2 regions of the Planococcus sp. TJ-307 genome follow, and region 1 is predicted to be linked to the other one. Evidence: a T-box and tRNA genes for the amino acid it is inferred to sense, from the RefSeq annotation. Region 1 holds a T-box; the other holds one or more tRNA genes.
What was found. A T-box is a leader RNA that pairs with one kind of tRNA and senses whether it is charged. The one in region 1 lies ahead of serS (serine--tRNA ligase), so its partner is inferred to be a tRNA-Ser.
Positions count from the first base shown of each region.

Region 2: it has a tRNA-Ser gene. The T-box ahead of serS (serine--tRNA ligase) is inferred to sense a tRNA for this amino acid. The anticodon was not compared.

Region 1 covers NZ_JBZDOJ010000012.1:7,841-11,584, forward strand. The annotation lists gene AC4EHK_RS19205 (alpha/beta fold hydrolase) at 1-44, opposite strand, end outside; gene serS (serine--tRNA ligase) at 136-1,410, opposite strand; T-box leader at 1,476-1,682, opposite strand; gene pdxT (pyridoxal 5'-phosphate synthase glutaminase subunit PdxT) at 1,694-2,308, opposite strand; gene pdxS (pyridoxal 5'-phosphate synthase lyase subunit PdxS) at 2,311-3,195, opposite strand; gene pdxR (MocR-like pyridoxine biosynthesis transcription factor PdxR) at 3,300-3,744, shown strand, end outside.
Region 2 covers NZ_JBZDOJ010000002.1:1,042,361-1,046,104, forward strand. The annotation lists gene AC4EHK_RS11560 (1,4-dihydroxy-2-naphthoate polyprenyltransferase) at 1-467, shown strand, start outside; gene AC4EHK_RS11565 (DMT family transporter) at 588-1,553, shown strand; tRNA gene AC4EHK_RS11570 (tRNA-Glu) at 1,567-1,638, opposite strand; tRNA gene AC4EHK_RS11575 (tRNA-Ser) at 1,645-1,735, opposite strand; tRNA gene AC4EHK_RS11580 (tRNA-Asn) at 1,740-1,814, opposite strand; tRNA gene AC4EHK_RS11585 (tRNA-Ile) at 1,816-1,892, opposite strand; tRNA gene AC4EHK_RS11590 (tRNA-Gly) at 1,907-1,980, opposite strand; tRNA gene AC4EHK_RS11595 (tRNA-Phe) at 1,987-2,062, opposite strand; tRNA gene AC4EHK_RS11600 (tRNA-Asp) at 2,079-2,154, opposite strand; tRNA gene AC4EHK_RS11605 (tRNA-Met) at 2,158-2,234, opposite strand; tRNA gene AC4EHK_RS11610 (tRNA-Ser) at 2,299-2,391, opposite strand; tRNA gene AC4EHK_RS11615 (tRNA-Ile) at 2,407-2,483, opposite strand; tRNA gene AC4EHK_RS11620 (tRNA-Met) at 2,492-2,565, opposite strand; tRNA gene AC4EHK_RS11625 (tRNA-Ala) at 2,586-2,661, opposite strand; tRNA gene AC4EHK_RS11630 (tRNA-Pro) at 2,668-2,744, opposite strand; tRNA gene AC4EHK_RS11635 (tRNA-Arg) at 2,771-2,847, opposite strand; tRNA gene AC4EHK_RS11640 (tRNA-Leu) at 2,878-2,966, opposite strand; tRNA gene AC4EHK_RS11645 (tRNA-Gly) at 2,997-3,071, opposite strand; tRNA gene AC4EHK_RS11650 (tRNA-Leu) at 3,077-3,161, opposite strand; tRNA gene AC4EHK_RS11655 (tRNA-Lys) at 3,185-3,260, opposite strand; tRNA gene AC4EHK_RS11660 (tRNA-Thr) at 3,272-3,347, opposite strand; tRNA gene AC4EHK_RS11665 (tRNA-Val) at 3,363-3,438, opposite strand; rRNA gene rrf (5S ribosomal RNA) at 3,449-3,564, opposite strand; partial or broken rRNA gene AC4EHK_RS11675 (23S ribosomal RNA) at 3,705-3,744, opposite strand, start outside.

The DNA.
Region 1 (3,744 bases):
TTGATGCCATTTGTTTCTATAAACTGAAAGCTCACGTTTTCCATTGCCTAACTCCTCTCTCTTTTTCTTTTACCCTACTCTTACCCTCATTTCCAAACAAAAAAGCTCAAAAGCAATGTGCTTTTGAGCCTTTTATTACTTAATTGTCTTTTTGCCGCCCATGTATGGCTGCAATACTTCTGGTATATTGATAGACCCGTCTTCCTGCTGGCAGTTTTCAAGTAATGCTGCCACGGTCCGGCCGATTGCCAGACCGCTGCCATTCAAGGTGTGGACAAATTCCGGTTTGCCGGTTGCTTCTCGGCGGAATTTGATATTTGCGCGCCGCGCTTGGAAATCCTCAAAATTACTGCAAGAAGAAATTTCCCGGTACGTTTCCTGACTTGGAATCCAAACTTCGATGTCGTATTTTTTGGCAGCTGTAAAACCAAGATCTGCTGTACACATCTTCAGGACGCGGTATGGCAGGCCTAAAAGCTGAAGTACTTTCTCTGCGTGGCCCGTCAATTTCTCCAATTCATCATAAGAATCCTCTGGCTTCACAAAGCGTACCAGTTCAACTTTGTTAAATTGGTGCTGTCTGATCAACCCGCGTGTGTCCCGGCCTGCAGAACCTGCTTCAGAGCGGAAATTCGCGCTGTAAGAAGCGAAGGCTTGCGGCAGCATATCCGCTGTTAAAATTTCATCGCGGTAGAAGTTGGTGACCGGCACTTCTGATGTTGGAATCAGGAAATAATCCTCTTTCTCGATCAGGAACGCATCTTCTTCAAATTTCGGCAATTGGCCTGTGCCCGTCAGGCTTTCGCGGTTGACCATATACGGCGGCAGCATTTCTTCGTAGCCATGCTCTTCCTGGTGAAGGTCCATCATAAAGTTGATCAATGCGCGCTCCAGACGTGCTCCGAGTCCACGGTAAAAAACAAAACGGCTCCCGGTCACTTTAGCTGCACGTTCAAAATCGATGATATTCAGATTGGTGCCTAAATCCCAATGCGCTTTGACTTCAAAACCAAATTCCGGTTTGTCGCCCCATGTGCGGATTTCTTCGTTATCGTCTTCAGAATCGCCGAATGGAACGCTGTCATGCGGAATGTTTGGTACACGCATCATGATGTAGTTCAAGCTGTCTTCCACTTTCCGCAGCTCTTCATCGATGGCTTTGATTTGTTCGCCAACTTCCCGCATTTTCACAATGGCTTCGTCCGCATTTTCTTTCGCCCGTTTCATCGCAGCGATATTTTGAGACGCCTCGTTGCGCTCGGCTTTCAATGTTTCAGTTTGGGCAATCAATTCACGCCGTTTTACATCCAATCCTTCAAAATCATCCAGCACCGAAATATCTTCTCCGCGCTTCGCCAGTTTGGCTTTTACTTCTTCAAAATTGGCACGTACAAAACGAATATCTAACATAGTATTTCCTCCTCAAAATTGGAATAACATAAAAAAAGACAACAAAAATAGCCCCCATCCCTTGGTAAAGGGACGAGAGCTACCCGCGTTGCCACCCTGATTGATCGGCATCAGCCAATCCTCTTCATCACATAACGGCATTAAAACCGGCAATGGCTTTTTTCGCCATGCAACTCCGGGGTGGATTCAAACGCGTTTTTCACCGGTTCGCACCAACCACCGGCTCTCTTTGGAAAAACAATCGCTTTACTACTTCCCATCAACGTTTCTTCTTTGAAATTAATCATACTTTACTATAAATTGATCTATTTGGCAAGAGAAGGTCTGACTTGTGTGGGATCATGCTTAAAAAATATTCCGTGATGCGATGGTCTTCTGTCAATTCGGGATGAAACGAACAGCCCAAAAATTGGCCGCTTTTTGCCATGACAATTTTCCCGTCGTGAACACACAGTACTTCAGCTGATGCTCCCACGCTGACAATGTGCGGCGCTCGGATAAATACCGCTTCAAAAGCTCCATCGATGCCTTTAATGTCAAGCGGCGCTTCAAAGCTGTCCACTTGCCGTCCGAATGAATTTCGCTCAACCGCCACGTCCATGACGCCCAAATGCGCTTGGTTCGAACCCACTACTGTTTTAGCAAGCAGAATCAGCCCCGCACACGTGCCAAACATCGGTTTCCCGGTTTCGGCAAAATCCCGAAGCGGTTCCATTAAGCCGTAACGATCGATCAAACGCCGCATCGTCGTGCTCTCGCCGCCGGGCAAGATGAGTGCATCCAACTCTTCAAGATCTTTCGGCCATTTTACCGGAACCGCTTCTGCTCCACAGGCTGTGATTGACTGGAGATGTTCCCGGACCGCTCCTTGCAAAGCGAGAACTCCAACTCGTTTCATCTTTACCAGCCCCGCTCCTGCATGCGTTCGCCCGCAGCAATCGTTGAAATTTCAATGCCTTTCATGGCAATGCCCAGATCTTTCGACAGCTCCGCAATCAATTTATAATCCTGGTAATGCGTTGTCGCCTCGACAATGGCACGAGCAAAGCGTTCCGGATTATCCGATTTGAAGATGCCCGATCCAACGAATACGCCGTCCGCCCCCAGTTCCATCATCAATGCCGCATCCGCCGGTGTCGCCACACCGCCAGCTGCAAAATTGACCACCGGCAAACGGCCCAGGCTCTTCACCTCTTTTAAAAATTCATAGGAAGCTCCGAGGTTTCGGGCTTCGGTCATCAATTCATCTTCACTCATCGCGATTACTTTCCTCACTTCCGCATTCACCTGGCGCAAATGACGGACCGCTTCGACAATATTGCCTGTTCCCGGTTCGCCTTTCGTGCGCAGCATGGAAGCTCCTTCACCGATTCTGCGCGCCGCTTCCCCCAAATTCCGGCAGCCGCAGACAAACGGCACCGTATATTGGTTTTTCAACAAATGAAATTCTTCATCGGCAGGCGTCAATACTTCGCTTTCGTCAATATAATCGACACCCATCGCTTCCAGGATGCGAGCTTCCACAATATGCCCTATGCGCGCTTTTGCCATGACTGGAATCGATACGGCTTGCATTACCTCTTCTGTAATGCGCGGATCGGCCATGCGGGCTACTCCCCCGTCTCTCCGGATGTCGGAAGGCACACGTTCAAGTGCCATAACGGCAGTAGCTCCAGCAGCTTCAGCAATGCGGGCTTGTTCCGCATTGACCACATCCATAATCACTCCGCCTTTTTGCATTTCGGCCATTCCTCTTTTTACGCGATCTGTTCCGTGCTGACTCATTTACTAATTCCCCCTATTCGTTAATAAATTCAGTATAATAGAGATTGACCATATAAAAAGACTCAGTTTCATTCATTTCAATAAGGTCAGTTGGAGGAAAGCAAATGGACATGCTCATGTTTCAGCTTCAAAAACAATCTCAGACTCCTTTATACAAACAGCTTTATCGGGAAATCAAAAAAGCCATTATTGATGGGACCATCCAGGTGGATACCAAATTGCCAAGCAAGCGAAAGTTGGCGGATTACCTGCAAATCAGCCAAACTACAGTAGAGCTTGCCTATTCCCAACTAGTCGCTGAAGGGTTTATCGAATCTCGTCCGCGCAAAGGATTTTATGCCCAGCCGGTCGAAGAACTTGCCTATTTGGATAGTTCCCATGACAAGCCGGTTCCAAAAGAAAAGATTTCCTATAAAGTGGATTTTAACTCTGCGAGCATCGACACACACTCGTTTCCCTTTGCCACCTGGCGCAAACTGACACGTGATATTTTGGACGAATCCAATCACGAATGGTTATTATCCGGCCACCCCCAAGGCGACGAAGCAT
Region 2 (3,744 bases), on a different contig from region 1:
TCGGTGAACTATTTTCCGGAGTGGTTATGGGTTATTTGATCGTCATCATTGCATTCTACATTCAAACCGGAATGGTGACATGGGAAGCTTCCTTGCTTGCTGTTCCAAGTACCTTATTAGTAGCTGCAATTATGTTGTCCAATAATATCCGTGACATTGTCGGAGATGAGGAAAGCGGCCGCAAAACATTGGCCATTTTGGTTAGACGGCCTGCTGCGGTCAACATTCTTATGTGGTTCTTTATCTTGGCGTACGCTTGGATTGTCATTCTTGTCGTTACAGGAATGTTGACACCCTGGGCCTTGCTGGTCTTTCTCAGTGTCTTAAAACCGATTAAAGTCGTTCAGATCTTCAAACGCTTCACTGAACCGCTCAAAGTGATGCCAGCCATGAAAGATACAGGCAAAACGAATACCTTTGTCGCATTCTTGCTCGGCATCGGATTATTGATTGATTACCTTCTATAATAATGTGTAAAAGGGATTCCACAGGGATCCCTTTTTAGTTTGAATAACACTATGATGAAATTTAAGCATGCGGTATAGTAGATAAATCATTAAAAAGTGTTTGTTTTAGGAGGCTGTCGGATGAAACCCATTATAATTGGCATTATCGCTGCTTTTTTCTTTGCCTTTACTTTTGTACTAAACGCTACAATGGAAGCCAGTGGCGGGAGTTGGATTTGGAGCGCCTCTCTTCGCTTTATCTTCATGATTCCCTTTTTGCTGGTGATTGTCCTCTTCCGAAGAAACCTGAAGCCGTTACTGCAGGAAATGAACAGAAACAAAGGAGCTTGGTTGTTATGGAGCTTTGTCGGATTCGGTTTATTTTACGCTCCCCTGTGTTTTGCTGCTGCTTACTCTCCAGGTTGGCTTATTGCAGGCACATGGCAAATTACTATTATCGCAGGTACACTTTTGGCCCCGCTATTTCTAATTACGGTACATAGCAATAAAGAGACAATTCAAATACGAGGAAAAATCCCTCTAAAAGGCTTGTTAATCTCGTTTATTATAGTGGCAGGAGTTTGTTTGATGCAGCTAGAGCACCTGGCAGCCGTATCTTCCACAACATTGTGGCTTGGTTTTATTCCAGTAGTGATCGCTGCTTTTGCATATCCGCTCGGCAATAGAAAAATGATGGATATATGTGAAGGCAGGCTGGATGCTTATCAGCGAGTTTTAGGAATGTCTTTAGCCAGCTTGCCTTTTTGGCTCTTGCTATCGCTTTATGGCGCCATTACAGTAGGCGGACCAACAGCGTCGCAAAGCTTTCAAACTTTGATCGTCGCAATCAGCTCAGGCGTTATTGCTACCGTTCTTTTCTTTAAAGCTACAGATCTGGTTAGGGGAAACATGCAAAAGCTAGGCGCCGTTGAAGCCACTCAATCGATGGAAGTTTTATTTGCTTTAGTAGGTGAAGTTCTGTTTCTATCCATTGCTTTTCCATCCGGTTTATCGTTATTTGGCATATTGCTCGTGATGCTTGGGATGATGCTTCACAGCTATATTTCCACTAAAACGAAAAAAAGCGTCATGCAATTAAATGCATGACGCTTTTTTATAATGACCCCTACGGGATTCGAACCCGTGTTACCGCCGTGAAAGGGCGGTGTCTTAACCGCTTGACCAAGGGGCCTAATACTGGCGGAGAAGGAGGGATTTGAACCCTCGCGCCGGTTGCCCGACCTACACCCTTAGCAGGGGCGCCTCTTCAGCCACTTGAGTACTTCCCCAGTATGGCTCCGAAGGTAGGACTCGAACCTACGACCATCGCATTAACAGTGCGGTGCTCTACCACTGAGCTACTTCGGAATGGTGGGCCTAAATGGACTCGAACCATCGACCTCACGCTTATCAGGCGTGCGCTCTAACCAGCTGAGCTATAGGCCCATATGTATAAATTATGGAGCGGGTGAAGGGAATCGAACCCTCATCATCAGCTTGGAAGGCTGAGGTTTTACCACTAAACTACACCCGCAAAAGATGGTGGGTCAGGACGGAATCGAACCGCCGACACTTAGAGCTTCAATCTAATGCTCTACCGACTGAGCTACTGACCCACAACTTTGAAAAAAATGGCGGTCCCGACCGGGATCGAACCGGCGATCTCCTGCGTGACAGGCAGGCATGTTAACCGCTACACCACGGGACCATTTGGTTGCGGGGGCAGGATTTGAACCTGCGACCTTTGGGTTATGAGCCCAACGAGCTACCGAACTGCTCCACCCCGCGATAATGATATAAATTGCTTCTTACACATTCTTTAATAAAAATTGTCCACACATTTTAAAAATAATGGAGGAGGAAGAGGGATTCGAACCCCCGCGGGATTTGACTCCCCTGTCGGTTTTCAAGACCGATCCCTTCAGCCAAACTTGGGTATTCCTCCGTGATAATAGATAAATGGTGGACCTTGCAGGACTCGAACCTGCGACCGGACGGTTATGAGCCGTCTGCTCTAACCAACTGAGCTAAAGGTCCTAAAAAAGTGGCGGCAGAGGGGATCGAACCCCCGACCTTACGGGTATGAACCGTACGCTCTAGCCAGCTGAGCTACGCCGCCAGGATCTTTATTAATATAGTTGGTGGAGCCTAGCGGGATCGAACCGCTGACCTCCTGCGTGCAAGGCAGGCGCTCTCCCAGCTGAGCTAAGGCCCCATTGTTTGGTCGGGAAGACAGGATTCGAACCTGCGACCCCTTGGTCCCAAACCAAGTGCTCTACCAAGCTGAGCTACTTCCCGAACTTGAATTGCTGAGGGTAAAAATATGGCGCGCCCGAGAGGACTCGAACCTCTAACCGCTTGATTCGTAGTCAAGTACTCTATCCAATTGAGCTACGGGCGCTTGAAATCTATTCATTTGGTTTTGCATAAATGGTGCCGAGGACCGGAATCGAACCGGTACGGTAGTCACCTACCGCAGGATTTTAAGTCCTGTGCGTCTGCCAGTTCCGCCACCCCGGCAAGGGGTCGGTATCATGTGCAAAAAAAATATGGAGCGGAAGACGAGGTTCGAACTCGCGACCTCCACCTTGGCAAGGTGGCGTTCTACCACTGAACTACTTCCGCAAAAATGGTGCGGGTGAAGGGAGTCGAACCCCCACGCCCGAAGGCGCTAGATCCTAAGTCTAGTGCGTCTGCCAGTTCCGCCACACCCGCGTGGCAATTATGCAATTAAAAAATGGTGAGCCATGAAGGATTCGAACCTTCGACCCTCTGATTAAAAGTCAGATGCTCTACCAGCTGAGCTAATGGCTCGTTTACATGAGTGGTGCCGGAGAAAGGACTTGAACCCTCAACCTACTGATTACAAGTCAGTTGCTCTACCAGTTGAGCTACTCCGGCGAAAGAGTGAAAAAATGGTGGAGGATGACGGGATCGAACCGCCGACCCTCTGCTTGTAAGGCAGATGCTCTCCCAGCTGAGCTAATCCTCCGATAAGTATTGCCCAGCGACGTCCTACTCTCACAGGGGGAGACCCCCAACTACCATCGGCGCAAAAGAGCTTAACTGCCGTGTTCGGGATGGGAACGGGTGTGGCCTCTTTGCCATCATCACTGGACTATTTGGTTTTGAAAGACAAGATTGATTATACCAATCTCACAGGTTTTTACAAGCTTTTTTTACAAAAAACTATTCCTTATTCTTTCAAAACTGGATACCCGACATTGAGCATTGGTGAAGCGTTCACGATACAATAGTTTGGTTAAGTCCTCGATCGATTAGTATTCGTCAGCTGCAC